DNA from 2 places in the Salinicola sp. RZ23 genome. Region 2 is predicted to be linked to the other one. Evidence: riboswitches for the same ligand, from Rfam matches in the RefSeq annotation. Region 2 holds a riboswitch; the other holds the start of a gene.

Region 1 (14,522 bases), on a different contig from region 2:
CCGTCGAGCGAGAAGGTCCCGAAGAAGGCGCGCTCGCGTTTGAGTTTGGACTCGCCATTGAACAGCCGATTCAGGGAAGGCAGATCGCCGGTGCGCCCGATCAGGCAGATCACGTCCCCCAGTCGCAGCCGGGTACTGCCCTTGGGATGGAGCATGGCGTGCTGGCGGAAGATGGCCGAGATCAAGGTGCCCGAGGGCAGTCGCAGCAGCCGAATGGGCGCATCGTCCAGTGACTCGTTCTCGACCTTGTAGACGAACATCTCGTAGTCGTTCTCCGGCAACACGCCGAGCTGGCCACGACGGTCCGGCGTCGTGGTCTCGGGTAGCGCCACGCGCATCCAGTGGGCGAATCGCGCCAGGGTCGACCCCTGCAGCAGCAGAGAGATCAGGACCACGAAGAAGGCCACGTTGAAGTAGAGCGCCGAGTTCTCGACACCGCTGATCACCGGGAAGATCGCCAGTACGATGGGCACGGCGCCGCGCAGGCCGACCCAGGAGATGAAGCACAGTTCGCGCCAGCGGAAGTTGAAGAACGGTACCAGCGACACGAGCACCGCGACCGGACGCGCCACCAGAATCAGCGCAATCCCCAGGATCATGCTAGGCACGGCGTAGTTGATCATCTCCGATGGGGTAACCAGCATGCCCAGTACCAGGAACAGCCCGATCTGACTCAGCCAGGCGAGACCGTCATGGACCGGCAGGATGTGCGTCAGATGACGTCCGGGCTGGTTACCGATCATCAGCCCGGTGAGATAGATCGCGAGGAAGCCGCTGCCACCGATGATGCTGGTAGCACCGAAGATGCAGAACCCCAGCGCCAGGGCCAGCAGCGAGTAGAGCCCCGGCGCCAGATCGAGCCAGCGCAGCAGCTTGGCCGAGACCCAGCCGCCGCCGAGGCCGATCGCCAACCCCACGCCAAACTGCAGCACGAAACGCATCAGCGTCTCGCTGATCCCGCTCACACCACCGGTCAGCATCTCCGCCAGGGTGATGGTGAGAAAGATCGCCATCGGGTCGTTGGTCCCCGACTCGATCTCCAGGGTGGCACCGACACGCTCGTTGAGATTGACGCCCTGCCCCTTGAGCATCGAGAAGACCGCGGCGGCGTCGGTGGAGCCGACGATCGCACCGACCAGCAGCCCTTCGATTGGAGTGAGGTCGAGCAGCCACATTGCCAGCAGGCCAATGATGCCACTGGTGAGAAACACCCCGATGGTGGCCAGCGACAACGCCGGTTTGAGACCTACGCGGAAGGTCTGGAAGCGCGTGCGCAGGCCACCATCCAACAGGATCATGGCGAGCGCCAGATGGCCGATCAGAAAGGCTTGCGAGTAGTCGTCGAAATGCAGGCCGAGCACGCCCTCCTCTCCCGCGAGCATGCCCAGCCCGAGGAAAAGCAACAGCAGCGGCACGCCGATCCGGGAGGAGACCCGGCTGGCGAGAATGCTCAGCGCGATCAGCGCGCCGCAAACGAGAAACAAGCTATTGATCGAGTCCACGAGACTATCGTCGGTATCCGTTCCCAAAGATTCAGTATGCCATGTCGTTACCCGATTGCGCGGGGAAGCGCACTGAATTTTTTATCCTTTTCATATGCCTAGAGCCAATGGGGATGTGCCTGGAGCGTCACGCTCTGTGGCCCCTGCACGCCGAGGGCCAGGATGACCGCGCGCATGCCGGCGCGATAGCGGTCGAGCGGCGGCAGATGCTCGGCGCCGTAGGCGTCGACGAAGGCCTCACGCTGTGCCGCGCTCTCGAGTATCAGCTCGAGCAGACACAGATCGAACTCCAGTGGCGCCCATACCAGTGCCTCCCAGTCGGCCCAGTAGCCATCCAGTCCGCCGCGCAGGAACTGGTCCGGGCGCAGGTCGGGCAGACTCCAGACCGCACGGCTGGGCAGCGGCCAGGCGAGATCGGCCAGCTTTGCGGCGTCGAGGCCGCCGTGGCTGGAGACGAAGGCCCATGCCGCCTGCGGCCAGGCGTCGAGAGGATGGACCTCGCCAGCCGGGTGCCCCCATCCCGGTAGCGTGTCGCGATGCAGTCGCCGTAGTTGCCGACCCAACTGGCCTGCGAAGGCAGTATCCATCCGCGCCGCCGGCGCCTGGCGCCAGGGCAGACTCCACAGTGGCGCGCCCTGGAGCCGGCCCAGCCAGGTCAGCGGCAGCGGCGCCAGCGGCAGGTGCTGGGGCAACGAACCTGCCAGCGCCGGCAGTTCATGGGCATGGCGCCAGCGGTCGACACCGAACAGATCACGCATGCCGCGCCAGAACGGATCGTCTTCGGCACCGGTACGGGCCAGCTTGTAGAGCTTGGGCGAGAGCTCCTCACTGCGCCACAGCCAGTTGGCGCTATCGGCAAAGCGCAGCGGCAGCGGCGTCAGCGGTACGCCGGCGTAGAGCGACACGCGGCGCGTCAGTTCGGCATCGGCGATGGGCGGAACATCTGACAAGATCGCGACTCCCCGTCGGGTTCAGAGTATCGGACCGAAGGTGGGCAGCGGCGCCCAGGCGGCGTACAATCGGCGCTCACTGGATAGGGGTGCCCGCCGGCCGGGCTGAGAGTGCAGCGCACAACCCTGGAACCTGAACCGGTTAGCACCGGCGGAGGAAAGGCCAGCCTGCCCGCGCATGACGCCCCCGCCGTTGCAGCCACCTTCATGGGAGTGGTCATGTCACCACCCGGGCTGGACATTCGCCGCGCCTCGCTCACCTTCGGCGCCCGCCCATTGTTCCACGATCTCGCCGTCGAATTCGACGCCGGCAGCTGGACCTGCCTGCTCGGGCGCAGCGGCTGCGGCAAGAGTTCGCTGCTGCGCATGATTGCTGGCCTCGCCCTGCCCGACCGCCACCGCATCGAGTGCACGACCAGCGACGGGCTGCCGCTGCAGGGGCGCCTGGCGTGGATGTCACAGCAGGACCTGCTGGTGCCGTGGCTGCGGGTCATCGGCAACGTGATGCTGGGCACCAGGTGGCGCGGCAGATGGGCCGGCCCGACGGCATCGGAAGCGCGTGAGCGGGCGCTGGCGCTGCTGTCACGTGTGGGCCTGGCAGACAAGGCCGATGCCTGGCCGGCGGCACTCTCCGGCGGCCAGCGCCAGCGTGTGGCGCTGGCACGTACGCTATACGAGGATGCCGGGGTGGTGCTGATGGATGAGCCCTTCTCCGCGGTCGACGCCATCACCCGGCTAGAGCTCCACGACCTGGCCAGCGAACTGCTCGCCTCGCGCACCGTGATCATGGTCACCCACGACCCGCTGGAGGCGCTGCGGCTCGCCGACCACCTGCTGGTGCTGCAGGGCGAGCCAGCCCGCGCAGTGCCGATGGCGGCACCGACAGGTCGGCGGCCGCGGGCGCTGGATGATCCGCAGCTGCTGGCGCATCAGGCCGAGCTGGTGGCCCTGCTGCGGGAGCCGGCACATGTCTGACTCGACCGCACTGCACGCGGCCCGGCCCGGTCTCCTGGGCAAACTCCACGGCTCCACCCGGGCGCTGCTGGCACTGATACTGCTGATCGCCGCCTGGCAGGCGGTCATCACCCTCACCGGGGTGCCGCGCTACATTCTGCCTTCGCCGCTGGCGGTGGCACGGGCGCTGGTCGAACAGCGCGCACTGCTGGCCCACAATGCCCTGGTCACCGCGACCGAAATCCTCGGCGGCTTCATCGGCGGCGTGCTGCTGGGGCTGGCCACGGCCCTGTCACTGGCACGCTTCCGCCCCCTGCGCCGCACCCTGCTGCCACTGCTGCTGATCAGCCAGGCGATACCGCTGTTCGCGCTGGCGCCGATCCTGATGCTATGGCTGGGCTACGGCCTGTGGCCCAAGATCCTGATGGCGATGCTGATCATCTACTTTCCGGTCGCCTCCACCGGCTACGATGGCCTGCGTCAGACTCCCCAGGGGTGGCTAGACCTGGCCACCACCTTCGGTCTGTCGCGGCGCCAGACGCTGCTGCGGGTTCAACTGCCGGCGGCGCTGCCGTCACTCGCCTCGGGACTGCGCATGGCCGCCAGCGCGGCACCGATCGGCGCGGTAATCGGGGAATGGGTCGGCGCCAGCCAGGGCTTGGGCTATCTGATGCTCAACGCCAACGCCCGCCTGCAGATCGATGTGATGTTCGCGGCCCTGGTGGTCCTGGTGGCCTTCGCGCTGGCGCTCTATTTCGGTATCGACGCCGCGATTCGCGCGGCGATGCCCTGGCATCGCGATCGCCTGGAGGCCAGTGCGTGACGCTCCTGGATGACGATCACACGCCGACAATAACCACACCCAGAGGGAACCTGCGTATGTCCACGCTATCTCGAACCACCCCTGCCACACTCGGACCACGTCGCCCGGCGCTGGCCGGCATGATCCTGCTGATATTAGCCGCGCTGCTGCCACTCCGCGCCCTGGCCGATGACGAGGCGCTGGCACCACCCCAGATGATTCCGCTGAGCGTGATGCTCGACTGGTACCCGAATCCGGTCCATGCGCCGATCCTGGTGGCCAAGCAGCTCGGGCTGTTCGCCAAGCGCGGGCTGGATGTCGACATTCAGTCGCCGGCGGACCCCAGCGTGCCGCCCAAGCTGGTCGCCGCCGGGCGCATCGACCTGGCCATCAGCTATCAGCCGCAGTTGCATCTGCAGGTCGACCAGGGGCTGCCGGTGGTGCGCATCGGCACGCTGATCGCCACCCCGCTCAATGCGCTGCTGGTGCGCGCCGACAGAGGTATCGACGACCTCTCCCAGCTCGCCGGCAAGAAGATCGGCTACTCGGTGGGCGGCGTCGAAGAGGTGCTGTTGGCGGCGATGCTCGAGCACCACGGGCTGACGCTGGACGACGTCGAGATGGTCAACGTCAACTTCTCGCTGACGCCGGCGCTGATCAGCCAGAAGGTGGATGCGGTCACCGGCGCCTTCCGCAACTTCGAGCCGGCGCAGATGAAGCAGGAAGGGGTCGAGGGCAAGCCCTTCTATATCGAGGAGGAAGGCGTTCCCACCTACGACGAGCTGATCTTCGTCGGCAATCGCGACACCCTGAACCAGCATCGCGACGCCTACCGCCGCTTCATGGACGCGATCGGCGAGGCCACCGCCTGGATCATCAACCATCCGGATGAGGGCTGGCAGCACTTCATCGCCTATGACCCGTCGCTGGATACTCCGCTCAACAAGGCGGCCTGGAACGCCACCCTACCGCGTTTCGCGCTGCGCCCGGCAGCACTGGACGTCAAGCGCTACCGCGACTTCGAGGCCTTCCTGCTCGAGCGCGGCCAGATCAAAAGCCAGAGCCCGATCTCGCGCCTGGCGGTCGATCTCAACGCACCCTGAGTCAGAATCGGCTACTGTGGGGAGCATGAGCTCCCCCATGCCTCTCTACGACCCGCGACGCGACCCGGCCGAGTCGCTGCCCAGCACCGGTGTCGGCGCCCTCGATGCCCTGCCGTCACATACCGGCGTCTACGTCTTTTTCGGTCAAAACGACCTGCCGCTCTATGTGGGCAAGAGTCTCGACATCCGTACCCGTGTGCGCACCCACGTGCGCGACCCCGCTTCCGGGCGTCACCGCCACATGATCGAGCAGACCCGGCGCATCGCCTGGATTCTGACCAGCGGAGACCTCGGTGCACAGCTGCTCGAGGCGGATCTGATCAAGCGCTGGGTGCCGCTCTACAACCGCCAGCTGCGTCGCCGTGTCAGGCTGATCAGTTGGGACTGGCCGGAAGGTGATGCACGCCCCGAGCTGAGCGATGGCCAGTGGGTGGTCACCGCGCGCTCGCGCTTCTATGGGCTGTTCCGCAATCGCCATACCGCACGCAGTACACTCAAGGATATCGCCACCGAGCAGGGTCTGTGCCTGCAGGTCCTGGGGCTGGAGAGGGGGCGCGGGCGCTGCTTCGGCTATCAGCTGGGACGCTGTCACGGCGCCTGCTGCGGGGAAGAGAGTCTGGAGAGCCATGCTCGACGGGCCAAGGCGGCGATGGAACGGCTGCGGATCGAGAACTGGCCGTGGCCGGGTCGAGTCGCATTTCGCGAACACAGTGACAGCGGCAACGTCGCGCTGCACGTGGTCGACCATTGGCACTACCAGGGCAGTGTCAGCGATCTGCACCAGCTCGAGGTACTACCCGACAACCGCGGTTTCGATATCGACACCTACCGGATTCTCAACCGCTTCCTCGCCGCCCAACCCGACAATCTCGACGTCATTCCCGTGGAGGGCGAGATGATCGACGAAGGCGAGACGGACGGCAGCGATTGAGCGCCACCGAATGGAGCATCGCCGCGTCCACGTCAACGGCGAAGCAGACAGTGGCGGTCCAGGGCTCAAACGGTGGCGGTTCGACTCTCGGATAGGCGCGACTCAGAGAGAGGCGAAAAAGCGCGACAGCGCCTGCAGGAACGCTTCCGGCTGCTCGGCGTGGAGCCAGTGCCCCGCGCCTTCCAGCGTCTGCCAGGTCGCTTCGGGCATCACTGCCGCCACTGCATCACGATGAGCGTCACGCACATAGGGAGAATCACCACCGCGCAGCAGCAGCGCTGGCCCCGGATAGGCGCCCTCGCCGTCCGGCGCGGCGATGATATCCGCATAGCCGTCGGCGATCTCGTCGAGCCCCACCCGCCAGCGCAGGATCCCGGCATCGTCCCGTACCAGATTGGTCGCCAGGAACTGGCGCGTGGCAGCGACCTCCACGCTTTCAGCCATCAGCGCATCGGCCTCGCGGCGCGACTCCGGCTCACCCTCGGCGACCCGACGCATGGCGGCAAAGATCTCGTCATGACCGTGGTCATAGGCTACCGGGGCAATGTCGGCGACGATCAGGCTGGCCACCGCCTGGGGCTGCTGGCGGGCCAGGGTGATCGCCACCTTGCCGCCCATCGAGTGACCCAGCAGATCGAACTGAGTGATCTCGAGCGCGTCGAGCGACTCGGCGACATCATCCGCCATCTGCGCGTAGCGCATCCCCGGCGCATGCGGCGAACGCCCGTGATTGCGCAGATCGACCGCCACCACGCGGCGCGTCTGCTGCCACTGCTTGATAGGCGAGCGCCAGTTATCGGCGCTTCCGAACAGGCCATGCAGCACGACAAGGGGGCGTGTGGCGTCATCGGCATCGACGACGCCGGTATCGATACAGTGCAGTTGCAACCTGGCTCTCCTCTTGCTCTTCTTCCAACTTCGGACTCGCCTTTCGGCGGTGGGCACGCCTTTCGACCAGGGGCTTGTCTTTCAGCCACGGCGCTGGCCGCCTTTGTCGTGGCGCCGGCAGTAAGAATAACAGAGCATCGCTCGACCCGTGTCCGGCCTGCCAGCCCAGGATCTCAGCGCCGCGGCAGGCCCGGCAGTGACTCGTCCCGTCCGCTCAGCAGGAACCGCCCCAGCCAGGCCAGCAGGACCCCGTAGAGCGGCAGGAAGAACAGCAGGCTGATGGTCAGCTTCACCGCGTAGTCGAACCAGGCGATATCCACCCAGTGCTCACGCATGAAGGCGTCGGGACCGTGCCAGAAGGCGATCGCAAAGAATGCGAAGGTGTCGGCCAGGTTACCGAGGATGGTGGAGAGCGTCGGCGCCACCCACCAGGCGCGCAGCCGGCGCAGGCGATCGAAGACATGGATGTCGAGCAGTTGCCCCAGCACATAGGCCATGAAGCTGGCCAGCGCGATGCGACCGACGAACAGGTTCCACTGCCCCAGTGCCTCGAAGCCCTGGAATCGGCCCTGCTGGAACAGCACCGACACCCCATAGGAGATCATCAGCGCCGGCACCATCACCCCGGCGATGATACGGCGCGCGGCCGACTTGCCGAACAGCCGCACGGTGAGATCCGTTGCCAGGAAGATGAACGGGAAGCTGAACGCGCCCCAGGTGGTATGCAGGCCCCACAGCGTGAACGGCAGCTGCACCAGATAGTTACTGGCGGTGATCACCGCCACGTGAAAAGCGACCAGCCACAGCAGCGCCTGGCGAATCTGACTCTCGTCGAGCTTGAGCATGAAAGAACCTTTTTCGTCTGCCGGTCGGCCGAGGGGTAAGGGAACCCTCAGTGACAACGTCCCGCTCGCTGCCGCCTCTCAGCGCGCCACCTGGCGTCGCCTCCGGCGAGCGTCGACGGGGGCGGCATTATAGGTACCCTCTCGATACCAGACCAGATGGACCACTAAAAAAACTTTGTAACTTAACGTTACAAAGGTTAATATAAGAAATGAATGTAACAGATTGTTCAGCGCCGGCCCTGCGAATGCGGACTTCACATATGACGGAACAGACACTCTCGGAAACTCAGTTCGGGCCCGCCACCGCGACCCTGAAGGCGATGGCCAACGAAAGTCGGCTACGCATTCTGTGCCTGCTGATGGCCGGGGAACGCTCGGTGACCCAGATCAACCAGCAGATGGCGCTGAGCCAGTCAGCGCTATCGCAGCATCTTGCTGTGCTGCGCCAGGAGAGGCTGGTCACCACGCGGCGCAGCTCGCAGATCATCTACTACTCGCTCAACGGCGATACCGCCGGGCAGCTGATCGCCACCCTCGCCAATCTAGATCTGGGCTAGGCGCACGCGGCACGTGCCAGAAGTGGGCAGGCCGGGGCAGCGGCCCCACCCGCAGCGCCTCCTCCTGCCCCCGGGCACGCCGGGGGAGCCTCTGGGGCCTGTCTGAAAGGCGGCCGAGCCTGTGCCGACTCCCCTGCGGGCAGGCGGTATGTTCGCGCCGGGGTCTAATGACGCTCCCACCCCAGACGGCCTAGCCGCTCCAGCACCCGATCCAGCGTCCGCTCCACTCCCGCTTCGGCCCCCTTGGCCAGACGGCCGGCGAGACCGCGGCGACTCGTCAGCGAGACGTGCAGGACCCGCGCCTGGCTGGAGAGCTTCTCCAGTAGGTAGGCGTCGCTGGTGCCGACGGCATCGATCAGCCCCTGGGACAGCGCTTCGCTACCGTACCAGATCTCCCCGGTCGCCACCTGCTCGAGGTCGAGCTGCGGGCGGCGCTCGCCCACATACTGCTTGAACAGGTCGTGGGTCGACTGCAGATCCTCGAGAAACTTGGCCCTGCCCTCCTCGCTATTCTCGCCCAGCACGGTCAGGGTGCGCTTGTAGCGTCCCGCCGTCAGCAGCTCGACGTCGACGTCATGCTTCTTGAGCAGCCGGTGTACGTTGGGGATCTGCGCCACCACGCCGATCGAACCGATCACCGCAAAGGGCGCCGCGATCAGGTGATGGGCACAGCACGCCATCATGTAACCGCCGCTGGCCGCGACCTTGTCCACGCACACCGTAAGCCGCGCGCCGGCGTCACGCAGGCGGTCGAGCTGCGCGGCCGCCAGACCGTAGCTGTGGACCAACCCGCCGCCGGAGGTCAGCCGCAGCACCACTTCGTCACCCGATTCGAGCTGCGCTATCAGCAGCGATATCAGTTCGGACAGTGCAGGCGTCGCCGAGGCCTTGAGATCGCCCTCGAAATCCAGCACCCAGACCCGCTCGTTCACCGCTGCCTTGGCCGCCTGCTTCTCTTCACGCTTGAGCCGCTTGGCCAGTTGGCGTCGTCCCGACTTGGGTGTCGCCGCCAGCTGCAGCTGGCGCTGACGGCCGGAGAATCGCGCATCCAGCGAGGTCACCCGCAGCTGGCCGGTGCTACCGCTGTCACCGCCACGGCGGCGGCCACGCGCCATCAGAGCCAGGACCAAAGCCAGCGCGACCACCAGTGTCGCGGTCTTGGCCAGGAACATACCGTACTCCGCCAGCCATTCGATCATGCCCTGCTCCTTACATCATTTATGTCTAATCCATTACCCATCTGGCCCTCGCCGCGAGCCGGCGCGAATAGGATTGCTTATCAAACGCCGGAGACCTTCGCGGGCAGGCGAGAATCGGCTTGAGAAACCGCAACTTGCATAACGCACAGCGCAGTGGTTTGCTTATCCGAACGCTAATGGAGGGCCATCATGGATGACGAGCAACTGATCGCCAAGCTGCAACACCGCTTCGATTCCGCGGCCGCGGGCGATCTCAACGCGACCTATCAGTTTTTACTGCACGACGCCGACGATCATCATCTGGTGATCGAAGGTGGCAGCCTTAGCATCCATACCGGCCACCACGCTGCTCCTGATGTGACCATCGAGAGTGACACGGCCACCCTCATCGCTCTGATCAAGAAAGAGCTCAACGCCATGCAGGCGCTACTCGGTGGCCGGGTCAAGGTCAAGGGCGACATCGGCCTGGCCGCGCGGCTGCCCAAGCTGTTCGGCAAGCGTAACGACTGAACGGGCCTCAGCGTGTCGCCACCGCGCGCCGGTGGGTGTCGATCAACTGGCGCGAGATCGAATAGCTCGGCGGCAGCTCCGGCGGATTCTCCGGCGTGAACCAGGCGGCATCGGCAATCTCGTGACCGTCGATACGAATGCGCCGGCTGGTCGCCTCGGCAAAGAAGCCCATCATCAGCGAGTGCGGGAAAGGCCATGACTGGCTCTTGAAGAAGCTGACCCGCCCCACCTCGACGCCGACCTCTTCCATCACCTCGCGGCGCACCGCCGACTCCACCGCCTCGCCGGGCTCGATGAAGCCCGCCAGGGTCGAGTAGCGCCGTGGCGGAAAGCGCGGGCTGCGTGCCAGCAGCATATCGCGGCCGAAGGTCACCAGGGTGATGATGCAGGGGGAAATACGCGGATAGGCGCGCAGTCCACACTGCTCGCAGCTCATCGCGAACTCATGTGCCAGACGCTGGGTGGGATGGCCACAGCGACCGCAGAAGCGGTGGTCGCGCTCCCAATGGCTGACCTGCAGCGCGGTCGCCAGAACCTCGCTCTCGGCCGGTGATATCTGCGCCAGCCAGTCGCGTGCCGGGGGCCATGCCTCGCCGCCTGCTTCGATCGACAGCGCCACCGGCTCGTCGTGCCAGAAGCCCAGGCGCAGTGCCTGCGGCGGCCACGCCACGTCACGTTCGAGCACGCCCTGACCATCGCTGCTCGGCGCCACGCCCTGGGCATTCAGGCGGATAAGCCAGCCCCGCCGCACATCGGCAGGGGGCAGCTCGCGACGCAGCATCAGGAGGCAGCTCCATCACCGTCCAGCGCATCCCAGCGACACTGGCCGGCAGCTTGACGGATCTGCGCCAGGCGCTCGCGGTGCGCCTGCCATTCGGCATCACTGGGTTGTGCCACGACCAGCGGCGTGGTCGCCCGGTCGAGCTGGAGATGGGCCCCGGCGCCGCTGTCGCTGCGGCTCTCGTTCTCTTCGCTACCGGCCAGCGACAGCGCCGTCTGGCCACCGGTCATGGCGAGATAGACCTCGGCCAGAATCTCCGAGTCGAGCAGTGCGCCGTGCAGCACGCGCTGGCCGTTGTCGATATCGTAGCGCTTGCACAGTGCATCCAGGCTGTTGCGCTGCCCCGGATGCATCTGCCGCGCCATCTTGAGCGTGTCGAGCACGCTGCAGTGCTCGGCCACGGGCCCCAGCACCGGCCCGCCGCGGGCGGCCTCGAGCAGGCGGAACTCGTGGTCGAAGAAGCCGACGTCGAACGGCGCATTGTGGATCACCAGCTGGGCGCCGCGCATGAACGCCCACAGCTCGTCGGCGATCTGGGCGAAGACCGGCTCGTTGGCTACCCGCTCGTTGGTAATACCGTGGATCTCGATCGCCTCGGCCTCGATATGGCGCTCGGGATTGATGTACTGATGGTAGGTACGGCCGGTGAAGCGACGGTTGATCAGCTCGATCCCACCGATCTCGATGATACGGTGCCCTTCGCGCGGGTCGATCCCGGTGGTTTCCGTATCCATGACGATTTGGCGCATGCGGCTCTCCTCAACTCTCAAACACTCGATCTGCAATAGCTCCGGCGCCCACACGCCGGGGGCCAGGGTTGGCGCACGTCAGTCGCCGGCGATCACCGCATCGATCGCCTCGTTGGCCAGACGATCGGCCGTCTCGTTGCCGGCATGGCCGCTGTGGCCCTTGACCCAGTGCCACTCGATGCGATGACGCTGGGTCTCCGCCAGCAGCTCACGCCAAAGCTCGGCATTTTTCACCGGCTCTTTCGAGGCGGTCTTCCAGCCACGCTTCTGCCAGCCGTGGATCCACTCGGTGATCCCCTTGCGCAGATACTGGGAGTCTGTCCACAGCGCCACCTCGCAGGGACGATCCAGGGCCCGTAGCGCCTGGATCGCCGCCATCAGCTCCATGCGGTTGTTGGTGGTGTGACGCTCGCCGCCCTTGAGCGACTTCTGGTGCTGCCCCGAGACCAGCAGCGCACCCCAACCGCCGGGGCCGGGGTTACCGCGGCAGCCGCCGTCGGTGTAGATGGTGACCTGAGGCAGCTTGGCCTGGGGTGTGGCGTCCGCGGTGGAAGCCGATGAAGAGGAAGCTGGCAAAACGTGAATTCTCTCTGGCGTATTGACCCATCGGCGGCACGCATCGATGGGCAGTTCGGCCACGCCAATGGCGGCGGGCGTTCAGGTATCGGCGCCTGGCGAGCGCCCTGGCATTGACGGGATCAGGCACTGCGCGAGCTCTCCACTCGTCGCGTGGCGGCCTCTTGCAACGGCCGCGCCGAAGGGGGATCACCGGCCCTGGCAACGTCCCGCGTCGGCGCCTGGGGATGGTGCCGCGCCAATCCCAGCCAGGCACCGGACTTGGCCCCCACCAGTTTGGGCTCGCGCAGCGTGATCGGCTGCACCGGCAGCGCCCGGCGCCGGGCGATCAGCAGATAGGCCTGGCCCAGCGGCACGTTGTAGCGCCGGCCGAACGTCTCCAGGCACCGGTTGCGTGCCGAGCGCCAGGGCAGCCGGAAGCCGCAGTAGTCTACTCGCTCGATCTCGAAGTCGACAAACTCGAGCCAGTCGCGCAGCCGCCGCGGTGTGCGCCAGGGCTGCTGCCACGGCGGCTGATGCCGGCGTGGGGCACCGCCCGCCGGCGCGTAGGGGTGCCAGCCGAAGACTACCAGCCGGCCATCGGCGCGGGTCACCCGGGCGGCCTCCTGCAACACCTGGTGGGGGCGCTCGACCGCCTCGAGCAGATGGTGGACCACGGTCAGATCGAGGCTGTCATCAGCCAGCGGCAAACGTTCCGGCGCGCAGACCAGGGTATTGGACTGGCGTGCCAAGGCCGCGCTGGGCGCCCACTCCAGTGTGTGGCGAATCGGGCTCATGTCGCTGATCAGTGGCGCCATCCCGAGCTGCAGGCTGAGCACGCCATGGCGATGCTCGCAGTGGGGGCCGAGGCAAGCTCGCTCGGCGCGCCATAGCGCGGCACCGGGCCCGCTATCCCAGAATTGGCGGCCGCGCCGGACCGCATCGGCGAGCCGTTGCTGCGTAGACGTGATTGACACGGGCGCCTTAACTCCCCAAGGTTATCGCTTTTTGAGCGGTGCGCGGCGCCACCCTCGGCGGCGCCGAAGGCAGCATGCGGTGGAACCGGCCGGGTCGATCCGGGTCTCAGCGAGGTCGATCGGTCGTGCACCCTCGACCGCCCCGCGTCGACAACGTCTTCATCGTCGACAACCGCTCCATCGTCGCAAGAGGATGACACATGCTGAGCGTGAAGCCGATTCCCGCGCTGGATGACAACTATATCTGGCTCCTGCGTCAGGACACCACCGATGCGGTTGCCGTGGTCGACCCGGGCGACGCGGCACCGGTGATCGACTGGCTCGAGCGCGAACAGCTACGGCTCGAGAGCGTGCTGATCACCCACCACCATCATGACCATACCGGCGGTCTGCGCGAGCTGATCGAACGCTACGCGCCGCAGGTCTTCGGACCCGAGAATCCGCGTATCGAGGGCATTGGCCAGCGCCTCGGCGAGGGTGACGAGTGCCGCGTGCTGGGACGCCGCTTCGAGGTATCGAGCGTCCCCGGGCACACCCTCGACCATATTGCCTTCTACGCCCCCGGCACGCCGGGCCTGCTGTTCGCCGGCGACACGCTGTTTTCCGCTGGCTGCGGGCGCCTGTTCGAGGGTTCGCCGGAACAGATGCGCCACTCGCTGGCCAAGTTCGACACCCTGCCCGACGACACGCTGGTATTTCCGGCACACGAGTACACCCTGGCCAATCTCGCCTTCGCCAGCGCTGCCGAGCCCGACAACACCGCCCGCGACGCCTACCGCCAGGAGTGCGAGCAGGCGCGCCGGCTGGAGCGGCCGACGCTACCCACCACGCTGGGCCGCGAGCGCCAGATCAATCCGTTCCTGCGCCTCGACCAGCCCGCGCTGCGCCAGACGCTGAGCGAGCAAGGCCCCAGCGCCAGCACGGCGGAGGCCTTCGCTACGCTGCGCGGCTGGAAGGATCGCTTTTGAACGCTGTCCGCCGACGCGGCGCCTCGACCGGCGCTACGGGCGGCGATTTACACCCGAGGATGTCTGCTGCATGAATGCCCGCTCGAGACGCCGCTATCTGGTCATCGGCCTGGCCGGCAGCCTGCTCTGCTCGGCGCTGCCGGCGGCGGCCTGGACCGACCCCGGCCAGCGCCAGTCCGCCCAGCCGCGCCAAGCCACCTTCTGGTCGGCGCTGCGTCTGACCGAAAGACCGGCGGCCGACGCCTGGGACA
Region 2 (14,522 bases):
ATCACGCCAGCCCGCCGAAGCGCCCGGCCTGGTAGTCATCGATGGCCGCCACGATCTCCTCCCGGGTGTTCATCACGAACGGGCCATGGGAGACGACGGGCTCATCGATCACCGCCGCATGGCCGAAAATCAGCCGCGACCCGGTGGTTGCCGTCAACTCGACGCGATCGCCCTGCGTCTCCAGCTCGATCAGGTGCTGCGCTTTGACGTCTTCGCCGCCGACGCTGGCTTCGCCGTCCACCAGATAGAGAAAGACCTGCCGCCCTGTCGGAACCGGCAACGTAGGGGAAGCGCCTGCCGTTAGCGTCAGCGTCGACATGAACACATCGGTCAGGCTCTCGACAGGCCCGCGTTGACCCTCGAACTCACCGGCTATCAGGTTGAGCTCCCCGCCACCGGCCAGGGCAATCGCCGGAATCGATGCTTGCTGCAGACCGATATAGCGCGGCTCGCTCATCTTCAGATGAGCCGGCAGGTTGATCCACAGCTGCAGAATCTCCAGCGGCCCACCGTCACGCAGGAACTCGGGAGGGGAGATCTCGGCATGGACGATGCCGCTGCCGGCGGTCATCCACTGCACGCCGCCGGCGTGGATCACGCTCTGATGATCGGCGCTGTCGGCGTGGGCCAGCGAGCCTTCGAGGATGAAGGTCACCGTCTCGAAGCCGCGATGCGGATGCGGGCCGAACGGCAGGCCCCGGTTGTTGGCCGGATAGACCTGCGGGCCGTGATGATTGAGAAACAGAAAGGGATCGAGCTGCGACAGGTGCGGCCCCGGCAGTGGGCGCCGAGTCGTCAGATCGCCGATATCGTCGCGGATGGCCGGGTGCTGGGCGATGACGCCGCGTGGTGTGGTGGTAGACATGAGAGGCTCCTGACTGATGTTAGAAGGGAGTCTAGGCCACACATGCCGCGAAAAAAGCGAATGATTTCAGCCCAATCATTGCATAGGGTCGTCGACAACCGCATGCGCGGCCTTCCCCAGCAGTGCCTCTTCGATCAGCGCCACCAGCGCGGACTGCTCCGGCGGCAGGCGCGACACCATCACCAGCTCCCGGTGAAAGCCCCGTTCGCCCAGCGGCAGCACGCGCACCGGCAGCGGCGACTGCAAACACCACATGCCGGTACGCGGAATCAGCGCCACGCCCAGGCCACAGGCCACCAGCCGCGCGATGGCGTCGATCTCGTCGAGCTCGAGACGGATCTCCGGGCGCAGCCCCTGACGCTCGAGAAAGCGCACTACCTGACGTCCGCCGAACGAGCCCCGGTCGTAGAGCACCAGAGGATGCCGCGTCAGCAGATCCTCCAGGGTCGTCTCCTGACTGGTCAGTGGGGCGATCAGCACAAAGGGCTCGCGGGCGATGAGGCAGGCGTGGAGGTCCCGCGGCAGGGCGAACGGCGGTTTGACGATCAGCGCCATGTCCAGATCGCCCTTGTCGACCTGATCGAGCAGCGCCAGCGACACCCCGGGCACCACCCGCGTCATCACCCCCGGGGCGCGTGCTGCCAGTGTCGCGAGAATCGCCGGCAGACGCCCACTCTGGACGCTAGCGATGGCGCCGAGATGCCAGTCGCCGCTCAACTCGTCGCCGCTGGAAGCGCGAATGCGCGCGGCCAACTCGAGCATGCTTTCGGCCTGTGGCAGCAGGCGCCGACCTGCTGCGTTGAGGCGCACAGCCCGCCCGGTACGTTCGAACAACGGCTCGCCGATGTCCGCCTCCAGGTTGCGGATCTGCGCGCTCACCGCGGACTGGGTCAGCCCCACCGCACCACCGGCGGCCGAAAAGGTGCCGTGGCGCACGACCGCCAGGAAGGTCTTGAGTTCGCGCAGCATGATGTCGCCATGAATCCAAAATTATCGATATCAGACTGCAATATTATCCGCTTTCCATCGATTTTTTTCGCCATCAAACTGTGGCGACACACAACACGAGGAGCGCACACCATGGCACTGTCCCCCTTCCACCTCGCCATTCCGGTTCACGACCTGCCCGCCGCGCGCAAGTTCTACGGCGAGACCTTCGGCCTGAGCGAAGGTCGTTCCAGCGAGCAGTGGGTGGATTTCGACTTCTACGGCCACCAGTTGGTGATCCACGAGCATCCGCAGACGCCTTCTCAGCAGGCGGCACACACCAACCCGGTCGACGGCCACGACGTACCGGTGCCGCACTTCGGCATCGTGCTGAGCTGGCCGGAGTGGGAAGCCCTGGCCGAGCGTCTGAAGGGCTTCGGTACCGAGTTCGTGATCGAGCCCTATGTGCGCTTCAAGGGGCAGGTCGGCGAACAGGCCACCATGTTCCTGCTCGACCCCTGCGGCAACGCGCTCGAGTTCAAGGCCTTCAAGGACATGAGCCAGCTGTTCGCCAAATGAACGTCGAAGAGTGAGTTTCGGCGCCTGAGCTTCACCGAGAGCGCTCCGCATCGGTGACCACCCAAGCCAGACAGCCAATCCAGGCATCTAATCCAGACAACCAACCCAGACAACCGAGCGCCGGTCATCGATCGGCGCTCGGCGTGGGTATCACCCGGTCGCGCTAGGCGCTTCCAGGTGACGTAGCGCGAACACCCCGACCATCAACGCCACGAGCAGCAGTCCCCCGATGAACAGCGCCACGCCGTGCCAGCCGCCCCAGTACCAGAAGGCGCCGCCCAGGGTGCCGGCGACGCTGGAACCCAGGTAGTAGCTGAAGAGATAGAGCGATGACGCCTGCCCCTTGGCCTGCCGGGCACGCTGCCCGACCCAGCCACTGGCCAGCGAATGGGCAGCGAAGAACCCGAAGGTAAAAATCAGGATGCCGACCAGAATCAGACTGATCGGCTCGAACAGGGTGATCGCCAGCCCCACCAGCATCATCACGATGAACAGCCAGAAGATCCGCTGACGCCCCAGGCGGTCGGCCAGCGAACCCGCCCAGGCCGAGCTGTAGGTACCCGAGAGATAGGCGATGGAGAGTAGCCCGACCAGCGCCTGGCTGACCTGATAGGGCTCCGCCAGCAGGCGGTAGGCGATGTAGTTGTAGAGGGTGACGAAGCCGCCCATGAGCAGAAAGGCCTCGAGGAACAGCAACGGCAGCCCGCGGTCCTTGAAGTGCACCGTAAAGCCGGAGAGCACGCTGCGGGCGTTGAACGGCCGTGGCGTGAAGTGCCGCGACGGCGGTAACCAACGCATGAACAAAAGCGCGGCGAGCAGTGCGACCAGGCCGATGATCGCCAGCGTCCAGCGCCACGGCACCCAGTCCACCATCACGCCGCTGATCAGGCGTCCGCTCATCCCGCCGATGCTGTTGCCGCTGATGTAGAGTCCCATCGACAGCCCCACATAGCGTGGATGGATCTCCTCGTTGAGATAGGTCATCGCCACCGCGCAGAGCCCCGACAGCGACAGCCCCGCCAGCGCCCGCATCACCAGCACCCCGGACCAGCTCGGCATCACCGCCGCCAGCAGCGTGAAGGTCGAGGCCGCCAGCAGCGCCACCGACATGATCGACTTGCGCCCCACCGCATCCGAGATCGGCCCGGTGATCAGCAGGCCGATCGCCAGCATGCCGGTGGCCACCGAGAGCGACAGACTGCTGGTGGCAGCGTCGATACCGAAGGCCTCGGAGAGAATGGGCATGATCGGCTGCACACAGTAGAGCAGCACGAAGGTCGAGAAGGCGCCCAGGAACAGCGCCAGCATGGTGGGTCGATAGCCGCGCCGGCCGCGCTCGATGAAGGCCTGCTCGGCCGGCGCCGCTTCAAGGTGCTCGGCGCCGTCGTTCAGTGTCCGGTTGGCATCGCTAGTGAGATCGGTAGTGGCATCGCGCAGCGGCGCGGTGGTGCGGTGGCGGGGCAAGTCAAGACTCCTGGTGAAAGCGGCCGCGCGGTTCCTGCCGCGCGCCGGTGCAGGCCTCAGCATAAGCCGGCCTTGGCATTATTTCGAATATATGATTCGTAGTTTTTGATACGCTATGCATATCATTACGACGGACGACACCATGGAACTGCGAACCCTGCGCTACTTCGTGGCGGTGGCCGAGGAGCTGCACTTCAGCCGTGCCGCAGCCCGCCTGGGCATCTCCCAGCCGCCGCTGAGTCAGCAGATCAAGGCGCTGGAGGAGGAGCTGGGCGGCCGACTGCTGGTGCGCACCAACCGTCGCGTGGCGCTGACCGCCGCAGGCACGCTGTTCCTCGACGAGGCGCGGGAGGTGCTCGCCCGCGCCGAGCGTGCCTCACGCCTGGTCTCTCGCCTCGGCCGCGGCGAGAGCGGCCAGCTGCGTATCGGCTTCACCACCTCGGTGCCGCTGACCTCGCTGCTGCCGCGAACGCTGATGCACTATCGCCAGCGCTATCCCGATGTCGACCTGCGCATGCACGAGCTCAACAGCCAGCGCCAGATCACACCGCTGCTGGAGGGTGATCTGGATATCGGCATCATGCGCCGAGCCACGCTGCCACCGGAGCTTTCCGCCTTCACCCTGATCCGCGAACCGCTGGTGGCGGTGGTCAATGCCCAGAGCGAGCTGGGCGCGAGCGATACCCCGCTGAGTCTGGCCGAACTGGCCACCCAGCCCTTCGTCTACTTCTCGCCCGCCGCCGGTACCGGTCTGCTCGATCAGTTCAACGTGCTGTTCGCCCAGCGCGGGCTGACGCCGCGTCTGGTCCAGGAGGTCGGCGGCCCCAATACCATCATCAGCCTGGTCGCCAGCGGGCTGGGGGTCTCGCTGCTGCCCGAGTCGTTTCGCCATATCCACATCGACAACGTGCGCTACCGTCCGATCAGTGATGCCGATGCGCGCTCCGAGGTATGGCTGACCCATGCGCGCCACCACCTGACGCCGCAGGCGCAGCACTTCATTCAGCTCGTGCGCGAGGCCATCGCCGACTGAGCCAGGGCGCTCGCCTCCCCGGTGCTTTGCGCCACCGGCCGCAACCGGTAGAGTCTGCGCCAGACCCGCTGGCGCCACGCCGTCCAGACGTCACGTGATCGCCACACCCTGGTCAGACCCTCTTCATACCCACAGGAGACGCCGACATGGAATCCGGCTGGAGCCTCGGTCTCATGACCGGCACCGTGCTCGATGGCAATATCGATATCGCCATGCTGCGCAGCGATGGCGAGACCATCGATGAGTTCGGTCCCTACGAGCTGGTGCCCTACGCCCAGGATATCCGCCCGCTGCTGGCCGAGGCCCTGGAGGCCGCCCGGGAATGGAACTTCGAGGGCCCCGAGCCGGCGATCTTCCGCCGCGCCGAGGCCGCGCTGACCGAAGCGCAATCCGTTGCCGTGCTCGACTTCCTGGCCCGCCATGGTTTCCGCCCCGAACAGCTCGGTGCGGTCGGTTTCCACGGTCAGACCGTACTCCACCGGCCCCCGGTCGCCGGCCGCCGTGGCGCCACCCGCCAGTTGGGCGATGGCGAGCTGATGGCGCGCCTGGTTGGCAGCGACGTGGTCTATGACTTTCGCAGCGCGGACGTCGAGAGTGGCGGCCAGGGGGCACCGCTGTCGGCGGTCTATCACCGGGCACTGCTCGAGCGCCTGGGCGCCGGTGCCGACAGCCTGGTGCTCAACCTCGGCGGCGTCGCCAATCTCTCCTGGTGGGATGGTGAGCCGTCCGACCAGGGGCGTCTGATCGCCTTCGATACCGGCCCCGCCAACGCGCCGATCGATGACTGGGTGCGCCAGCATACCGGCGCGGCGATGGATCGCGACGGTCTCATCGCCGCCCGCGGGCAGGTGGATGAGCCGCGGCTTCAGGCGCTGCTCGAGCACCCCTATCTCGCCGCGCCCTACCCCAAATCACTGGATCGCTTCGACTTCCAGGCGGAGATGGCCGCGGGGCTGGCGCTGGAAGATGGCGCCGCCACCCTGACCGCCTTCACCGCCGCTGCCGTGGACCGGGCGATGTCCCTGCTGCCGCAACGGCCCGAACGGATCGTGGTGTGCGGCGGCGGGCGCCGCAACCCCACGCTGATGCGCGAACTCGCCCACCGCACCGGTGCCGAGGTGCAGCTTGCCGATACCGTCGGCTGGCGCGGGGACGCAATCGAGGCCGAGTGTTTCGCCTACCTGGCCATGCGCTCGCTGCGCGGCCTGCCGCTAAGCTTTCCGCTCACCACCGGCGTGGCTGCGCCACAGCCCGGTGGCAGGCTGGCGCGGGCCAACGCGCCAGCTTGACCCACCCTCTGCGCTACCCCAGACTGGCCGAGATGTCTGCGTCCGGCCACTCGCCGGGCGGCAGCATCGACGCTTGACGGGGTGCCGGTGGAACCGGCTGAGATCGTCCTGCGCAGTGCCCTCCCGGGCCTTGCGCCACGGCGGATCCCGACGAACCTGATCCGGCTAGTACCGGCGTAGGGATCAAGCGGAGGTCGGTGTCCTCGGTCCGTGCTCGCGCTCCACCCAACCTCCCCCCGCCTACGCTGTGCGCCGGCCTGACTTGAGTCATGCACTGGAGCACGCTCGACATGAAATCTCCCCAGTTCCTCTCGGATACGGCCAGGGTCGACAGCGCCGCCATCGCCCCGCTGCCCGCCTCGACCAAGATCTACGTCGCCGGCTCACGCCCGGACATTCGCGTGCCGATGCGCGAGATCGCGCTGTCACCGACGCCGACCCGCGATGGCTTCGAGCCCAATGCCCCGCTCGCGGTCTACGATACCTCCGGTCCCTATACCGATCCGGAGATCCCGATCGATATTCGTCGCGGGCTGCCGGAGGTACGCCGTGCCTGGATCGACGAGCGCGGCGATACCGAGTGGCTCGACGGCCCCAGCTCCGCCTACGGAAAACGCCGCGCCGAGGATCCGCGACTCTCGACCCTGCGTTTTCAGCTCGCACGCACCCCGCGCCGCGCCCGCCCGGGTGCCAACGTGACCCAGCTCCACTACGCTCGCCGCGGCATCGTCACCCCGGAGATGGAGTTCATCGCCATTCGCGAGAACCAGCGCCGGCGCGAAAGCCAGGGCACGACCGCCGACCCCGGCCTGGATCACCAGCACCCCGGCGAGGCGTTCGGCGCCCATCTGCCGGCGGAGATCACCCCGGAGTTCGTACGCCAGGAGGTGGCCTCCGGGCGCGCCATCATCCCTGCCAACATCAACCACCCGGAGAGCGAGCCGATGATCATCGGGCGAAACTTCCTGGTGAAGATCAACGGCAACCTGGGCAACTCGGCGGTGACCTCGTCGATCGAGGAGGAGGTCGACAAGATGACCTGGGGCATCCGCTGGGGGGCGGACACCATCATGGACCTCTCCACCGGACAGAACATCCACGAGACCCGCGAGTGGATCCTGCGCAACTCGCCGGTACCGATCGGCACCGTGCCCATCTACCAGGCGCTGGAGAAGGTCGATGGCGTGGCCGAGAACCTGACCTGGGAGATCTTCCGCGACACCCTGATCGAGCAGGCGGAACAGGGCGTGGACTACTTCACCATTCACGCCGGGGTGCGCCTGCACCACGTGCCGCTGACCGCCAGGCGCGTCACCGGCATCGTCTCCCGCGGCGGTTCGATCATGGCCAAGTGGTGCCTGCACCACCATCAGGAGAGCTTTCTCTATACCCACTTCGAAGAGATCTGCGCGATCATGCAGGCGTACGACGTCGCCTTCTCGCTGGGCGATGGCCTGCGTCCGGGGTCGATCGCCGATGCCAACGACGCCGCCCAGTTCGCCGAGCTGGAGACCCTGGGCGAGCTCACCCGGATCGCCTGGCAGCATGATGTCCAGGTGATGATCGAAGGCCCCGGCCACGTGCCGATGCAACTGATCAAGGAGAACATGGACAAGCAGCTCGCCTGCTGCGACGAGGCGCCGTTCTACACCCTGGGCCCGCTGACCACCGATATCGCCCCGGGCTACGACCACATCACCTCCGGCATTGGTGCGGCACAGATCGGCTGGTACGGCTGCGCCATGCTCTGCTATGTCACCCCCAAGGAGCACCTGGGCCTACCCAACAAGGATGACGTCAAGACCGGCATCATCACCTACAAGATCGCCGCCCACGCCGCCGACCTGGCCAAGGGTCATCCCGGCGCGCAGCGCCGCGACAACGCCCTCTCCAAGGCGCGCTTCGAGTTCCGCTGGGAGGATCAGTTCAATCTCGGCCTCGATCCGGACACGGCGCGGGCCTTCCACGACGAGACCCTGCCCAAGGCATCCGCCAAGGTGGCGCACTTCTGCTCCATGTGCGGGCCCAAGTTCTGCTCGATGAAGATCACCCAGGAGGTGCGCGAACGCTTCGGTGACCAGGCATCAGCCGCCGAGCGGGAGGCCGGCTTGCAGCAGCAGGCGGAGCGATTCCAGCGGGAAGGCGGCGAGCTCTACCGCGAGGTGTGAAGACGCCGCTGCCGCCAGGCGCCGCGTGGCGGCAGCGGACGCCATACGCGACTTTGGTCGTAATCGTGTTATACCTCATCCCGGTTGTGAATGGTCGGATCGCAAACGCCTGCGGGATGGGTAGAATGCGCGCTTTTGCCTCCGACAATCTGGCCTGCGCAAGGAACACGTAAATGACAACGACCCCGTCCCGCCCCAACCTGTGGCGACGTACTCCGTTATGGCAGAAGATCATCGCCGGTCTGCTGCTGGGTATCCTCGCCGGCGCCCTGATGGGCAAGGACGCCAGCCTGTTCAAGCCCCTCGGCGACATCTTCATCAACGGCATCAAGATGCTGATCGTGCCGCTGGTGTTCTCCACCCTGGTAGTGGGGATCACCGGCATGCGCGACCCGCAGAAGATGGGCCGCGTGGGTGCCCGCACCATCGCCCTCTATCTGATCACCACCGCCTTCGCCATCGCCATCGGCCTGGTCGCGGCGACCCTGTTCCAGCCCGGTGTCGGCGCCGACGCCTCGATGAGCGCGGCACCGCAGGCGGGTGAAGCGCCCTCGCTGATCGATATCCTGGTCGGTCTGGTACCCAAGAACCCGCTGCAGGCGATGATCGAAGGCAACATCCTGCAGATCATCGTCTTCGCCATCGGTCTGGGCATCTCGCTGATGCTGATCGGCGACAAGGGCGAGCCGGTGGTGCGGGTGTTCGAGAGCTTCGCCGAAGCGATGTACAAGCTGACCGCGATCGTCATGGCGTTCGCGCCGTTCGGCGTGTTCGGCCTGATCGCCAATGTCTCGGGGCAGTACGGGCTGGACGTGCTGCTGCCGCTGGCCAAGGTGATCGGTGTGGTCTATCTGGCCTGCGTGGTGCACGTGCTGGTGGTCTACAGCGGCATGATCGCGCTGCTCGGCCGGCTCAACCCGAGCCGCTACCTGCGCGGGATCGTCGATGCACTGGTGGTGGCGTTCTCCTCGGCCTCGTCGTCGGGCACCCTGCCGGTCTCGATCCGCTGCGCGCAGAAGAATCTCGGCGTCTCCGAAGGGGTCTCCAGCTTCGTGCTGCCGGTGGGCGCCACCATCAACATGGACGGCACCGCCATCTATCAGGGGGTCGCGGCGCTGTTCGTCGCCCAGTTGGTGGGGGTCGATCTGTCGATGACCGATTACGGCATGATCATCCTCACCGGCACCCTGGCCTCGATCGGTACCGCCGGGGTACCCGGCGCGGGACTGATCATGCTCTCCATCGTGCTGGCCCAGATCGGCCTGCCGCTGGAAGCGATCGGCGTGGTCGCCGGGGTCGACCGTATCCTCGACATGGCGCGCACCAGCGTCAACGTGGCCGGCGACCTGATGGTCACCACGCTGGTCGGCAAGAGCGAAAAGGAGCTGGACCTGGCCATCTACAACAGCGACAACCGTCTCTGACGCGCGGGCACCCGGCGCAACGCCTGCCTGTCACATAGACCTTTCACGAACACCTTCCAGAAACGCAACGGCCCCGACAGATGTCGGGGCCGTGCTGATGCTGGGGCGGATCAGTGACGCGGTTTGGCGGCGTCCTTGAGATCGCCCTTGGCGGACTTGAGATGCCCCTTGGACTGCTGGGCCTTGCCCTTGCCCTCCAGCTCGCGATCCTTGGTGGCCTTGCCTGCCACTTCCTTGACCTTGCCGGCGACCTTATCGACGGTACCTTCCGCCTTGTCGGCTTTCGAACGCTGTGTCATGACATTCACCTCGCTGACGTGGGACTTCCCTTTCACCCCGCGGGCCGCGACTCGCTCGCTGCCTCACGTTCTCTGAAGATAGTCCGGTCTGGCCGTCATCAAGGGGAAATACGCGTAACGTTTTGTGCCGCTCCATCGCCGCCACATCGCCGCCGGGAGAGGCACCTCGCCCGGCGGAACGCGCCGTGATCAGCCGCGCGAGGTGACTTCCAGCAGATGATAGCCGAACTGGGTCTTCACCGGGCCATGCACTTCATTGAGGGCGCCGTTGAAGACGACCTCATCGAACTCCTTGACCATCTGGCCACGGCCGAAAGTACCCAGCTCACCACCCTGGCGGCCAGAGGGGCACTTGGAGTGCTGGCGTGCGACTTCCGCGAAGTCGCTACCGGCTTCGATCTGCTGCTTGAGCTCGAGACACTGCTGCTCGCTGTCGACGAGAATGTGGCGGGCGCTGGCCTGTGCCATGCGGTCACTCCTGGAACAATGAATGAAGATCGCTCATTTTACGGAAAGCCGAGGCGCCGCGTCACCGCCCGATTGCGCACTCAGAGGGTGTTTACAAATTCGGCGAGCTAAGGCAAGGCAAGTCGAAATCGGCCGAAAAGACGGAGTTTACACGGGGTAAATGAGTACTTTGAGGTCGATTTCAACGCAGTATTGCCGAGCGCAGGCATTTTGTAAGCACCCTCTCAGCCACCGAAACGCTGCTCGAGGTAACGATTGATATCCGCTGACTCGTACATCCACTCGACCTGGCCGTCATCGTGGACGATGCGCAGACACGGCACCATACCGCGCCCGCCGCCGGCGATCAGGTCGCGTCGATGGTCGGGGTCGCGCTGAATATCGCGCAGCTCGATCGGCACGCCCAGGCGTTCGATCTGGTGACGCACGCGCACACAGAAAGGGCAGCGCTGGAAGTGGTAGAGCGCCAGTTGCGCCGCGGCCTCGTCCACCGCCGCCTGGTCTTCTGCCGAGCGTGTTATCGTCGCAGACATGGGTTGCAGCCGCCTCCTGATCCATTCGAACATCTTTTTTCCCATCGCTGACCGGCATCTTGTCGCCGTCCTGCGATAGCGTAGCCGCTGACTGCCCGTCTACGACAGCCCTATAGCACGCCACTGGCCAACGGACCCGGCTCGGGATCAGTTGGCACTGCCGCTGGTGGCGCCCTCATCCATCCCAGCGCCCTCATCCATCCCAGCGCCATCATCCATGCCAGCGCCATCCAGACCGCCCGCTGCCGAGTCGTTGTCGATCAGCACCGGCAAGTCGATGGGTGCATTGTCCGGCACGCTGATGGTCGCCGGCGGTGGCGCATCGCTCGACGCGGGCTGATAACGCTCGGACGACGGCTGCGGGGGCAGGCGGTAACTGTCATCCACTACCGGCCGGGTGGTGCGCAAGTCATTGGGCAGCGTCAGCGCCGACTGCACGAGTGGCGTGGCGAATTGAGCCCGAAACTCCTGGCGTGAGAGGCGACCATCACCATTGAGATCCAGTGTATGCCAGTTGCCGCCGAGCCCCAGCGGCTCGACGTCGAGCGGGGTCAGATAGCCGTTGCCATCATGATCCGCGGCATCGAACAGCTGGTCGGCACTGACCATCACCGGCCCCTGCACCGACGGACGTTCGACCACGACATCGTGGCCGACCTGCGGCGCGGCACAGGCGCTCAGCAGGCCCGCGGCAGAGACCAGCGCCAGGCTGGCCCAGCAAGACCGATTCGTTCCCTTGTTCATCGTTTTCTCCCTAAAAACATGCGTTGGCTCCAGCACCAGGCGGGGGTCAGTGCCGCGGATCGCGCAGCGTGCCCTGCTCCAGGCGCTGCTGCCAGTTCTGCCACAGGCTCAGGCGGCTGGCGTCACCGACCTGGCGCCCGCTGCCGTTGAGTTTGCTGATCCACAGATGACTACCGTTGAAGCTGTAGATCGGCAGCAGATCGTTGCGCTGCGACGCCGGCTCGATCCGTTTGTCGATATTGTCGAGCACCACCGGCGGCGTGGTCGGTGTGGGTGCCCAGGTCACGACCATATGGAACTGGTCGTAGGGAATATATTTGACGTAGTGCAACCGCAGTTGGTCTTCCGGCACCCCCAGCTCGCGCAGCGTCAGATACTTGGCCATGGCGAAATCTTCGCAGTCGCCGGCACCGACTCCCAGGAATTCGAACGGCGTGGCCCAGTAGTCCTTGACGTGCCAGACGTCGATGTCATCGAGGAAACGCAGCTGATTGAAGAAGTCGTTGACACCCTTGAGCTGGGTACCGACCGACCGCCCCTGCAGCCGATCGATCAGCACCGGCCACTGCTGGATCCGCTGCCAGCCCGCCGCGCCGTAGAGCCTGACGACCTCCGACTTCGGCGGCAGTCGCGGCAACGCCTCGACCGCGGTCTGGCCGCCGAGCAGCGCCACCAGGCACGCCAGAACCAGCCAGGCGGCCACGCTACCGGGCCGGCGGAGCGCGCACGCCATGCCCCGGCTTCGCCGCTCACTGCGCCGATGGCGCCAAACCGCCCACCTTGTCACCACGGCTCAGTCCAGTGCGAGCGGAGCGGTCGGCGCCAGGTATCCCTGATAGCCGTCGGCCCCCACCTCGCTGACCCGCTGACGCTGCTCGTCGGATTCGACACGAGTCACGATGACCCGCGACTCCACCTGGTGCGCCGCCATGCACAGACTGCGCAGGAACTCGGTATCGACCTCGTCTCGCACGAAGAACCCCTGGTCGATCTTGACGTAGTCGGGCCGCAGCCGCGACAGATAGGCCATCGCCTGGAGGTTGCGCGCGAAGCGATCGACCCCACACCGGGCACCCAGCCGGTGGGCGAGGCGGAACAGCTGCTGTACCACGTCGAGATGCTCCAGGGCGATCTCCTCACTGACCTCCAGATCGAGCATGGCAACAACCCGCGGATGCATTTCGAGCCAGGCGACCAGGGCGCGATACGCCTCGGGGTCGGCCAGCGAATCCGCGGTAAGGTTGACCGCCAGGCGCCCCGCGATCTTGCCGACCAGGCCATCGAGGGTGTCGAGCACGCTGCGGTCGAGCCGTGCGCCCAGGCGGAAATGATTGAGCACCGGCAGGAAGACGTAAGCGGGGTGCTGCTTGTCGCCCTCGTTGAGGCGCACGAACACTTCCCGATGCAGCTCGCTGCCATCGGCCAGCAGTACCGGCTGTGCCACCAGGCTCAAGTCGCGCTCCACCAGCGCGCGCTCGATCACCTGCCGCCACTCTTGACGCCCACGCGCGGCGAGGGTGTTCTCCGGGCGCACCACCACCCAGCGCTGGCCCAGCTCGATCGCATCGCGCAGGGCACTGTCGGCCCGTGCCAGCACACCCTCGCGGTTCATGCCCGCGTCGCGCAACACCACCCCGGCACGCGTATAGTGTTGCTGCGTCTCGGAAAGCGGATTGGCATCGACCAGATCGTCCACCCGGTCGAGCGTGTCCGCCAGCCAACGCTCGCGCACATCGTCACCGCAGTCGGGGAGCACCAGCGCAAACTCCTCGGCCGAGAGCCGCGCTGCCTGAACCTCGCGCCCGCCCAGCTGCGCGCCCCTGAGACCGTGACCGATCGCCCGGATCGCCTGGTCGCGCGCCTCGAAACCGTCGCGCCGATAGAGCTCCTGGAGATGGTCGATGCGCAGAATCACCAGGGCGCCGCCCTCGGGGGCCGACAGCCACTCATCGAGAACCCGGGTCAGATAGGCGCGATTGCCGAGCTGCGAGACCGCATCCTGCTCGGTCATGCGCTGTAGCCGTACGACCTGATCGGCCTGCTGATCGAACTGCTGATTGAGACGCTCCCCGAGCCGATTGACCGCCTCGGTGATCCCCCGCAATTCATGGACACGGCTCGGCGGCAGCGGCTCGTCGAAACCGTCGATCTGCATGTCGGAGATGCGCCGCGAGAGTCGGTTGAGCGGACCCAGCAGCCGTTTGACACCGATCACGCAGAGCACCACCACCACGAGCATGCCGACCGCCAACCAGCTGAGCAGGCTCAACGCCAGCGACCATAACTGGTCATAGGCGCCAGCGCTGTCGGAGACCACCCGGATACTGCCCAGCGCCGACCAGCCACCGCTGATCTCCCGCTCGCTGACCGCGTTGGGCAGCGACACCGCCCGCTGGAACCACGCCGGCGTGTTGCTGACCCGATCGGTGGAGATCACCAGCGGCTGATCACGCCCCACCGCCTCCAGTCGCAACAGGCGCATCGCGCCGCCATCGGCGGCGGCGCGCATCAGGGTTTCTGCACTGGTCCAGTCACCGATCTCGACGAACGGTACCAGCGACAGACTCAGCGCCTGGGCCATATTGTCGACATCGGCCTGCTGGCGCTCGGCCAGCGAGGCGCGGGTCTGACGGACCTCGATGGCGAAAATGCCCGCCGAGAACAGCAGCAGCAACCCCACCATGATGGCAACCGAGCGCCGAAACAGGCTCATAGCATCCTCTCCTTGT

Evidence for each region. A riboswitch is a leader RNA that binds a small molecule or an ion and turns the genes downstream of it on or off. The one in region 2 is predicted to bind thiamine pyrophosphate.
Region 1: linked by a shared signal. The riboswitch ahead of DOM67_RS15970 (ABC transporter ATP-binding protein) and the one ahead of thiC (phosphomethylpyrimidine synthase ThiC) in region 2 are both predicted to bind thiamine pyrophosphate.

Annotation. Positions count from the first base shown of each region.
Region 1 is NZ_PZJK01000015.1:242,629-257,150, reverse strand. It holds gene DOM67_RS15980 (potassium/proton antiporter) at 1-1,502, opposite strand, end outside; gene DOM67_RS15975 (hypothetical protein) at 1,601-2,452, opposite strand; TPP riboswitch at 2,528-2,630, shown strand; gene DOM67_RS15970 (ABC transporter ATP-binding protein) at 2,672-3,427, shown strand; gene DOM67_RS15965 (ABC transporter permease) at 3,420-4,229, shown strand; gene DOM67_RS15960 (ABC transporter substrate-binding protein) at 4,286-5,311, shown strand; gene DOM67_RS15955 (GIY-YIG nuclease family protein) at 5,349-6,242, shown strand; gene DOM67_RS15950 (alpha/beta fold hydrolase) at 6,345-7,130, opposite strand; gene DOM67_RS15945 (7-cyano-7-deazaguanine/7-aminomethyl-7-deazaguanine transporter) at 7,304-7,975, opposite strand; gene DOM67_RS15940 (metalloregulator ArsR/SmtB family transcription factor) at 8,236-8,532, shown strand; gene sohB (protease SohB) at 8,697-9,731, opposite strand; gene DOM67_RS15930 (SCP2 sterol-binding domain-containing protein) at 9,921-10,241, shown strand; gene nudC (NAD(+) diphosphatase) at 10,249-11,022, opposite strand; gene dnaQ (DNA polymerase III subunit epsilon) at 11,022-11,771, opposite strand; gene rnhA (ribonuclease HI) at 11,850-12,347, opposite strand; gene DOM67_RS15910 (methyltransferase domain-containing protein) at 12,470-13,303, opposite strand; gene gloB (hydroxyacylglutathione hydrolase) at 13,504-14,271, shown strand; gene DOM67_RS15900 (transglycosylase SLT domain-containing protein) at 14,342-14,522, shown strand, end outside.
Region 2 is NZ_PZJK01000017.1:11,089-25,610, reverse strand. It holds gene DOM67_RS17055 (pirin family protein) at 2-865, opposite strand; gene DOM67_RS17050 (LysR family transcriptional regulator) at 941-1,834, opposite strand; gene DOM67_RS17045 (VOC family protein) at 1,946-2,371, shown strand; gene DOM67_RS17040 (MFS transporter) at 2,522-3,835, opposite strand; gene DOM67_RS17035 (LysR substrate-binding domain-containing protein) at 3,978-4,868, shown strand; gene DOM67_RS17030 (anhydro-N-acetylmuramic acid kinase) at 5,015-6,157, shown strand; TPP riboswitch at 6,225-6,357, shown strand; gene thiC (phosphomethylpyrimidine synthase ThiC) at 6,448-8,325, shown strand; gene DOM67_RS17020 (dicarboxylate/amino acid:cation symporter) at 8,499-9,749, shown strand; gene DOM67_RS17015 (CsbD family protein) at 9,860-10,048, opposite strand; gene DOM67_RS17010 (peptidylprolyl isomerase) at 10,238-10,516, opposite strand; gene DOM67_RS17005 (glutathione S-transferase N-terminal domain-containing protein) at 10,741-11,049, opposite strand; gene DOM67_RS17000 (EF-hand domain-containing protein) at 11,197-11,793, opposite strand; gene DOM67_RS16995 (transglutaminase-like cysteine peptidase) at 11,840-12,526, opposite strand; gene DOM67_RS16990 (EAL domain-containing protein) at 12,587-14,506, opposite strand.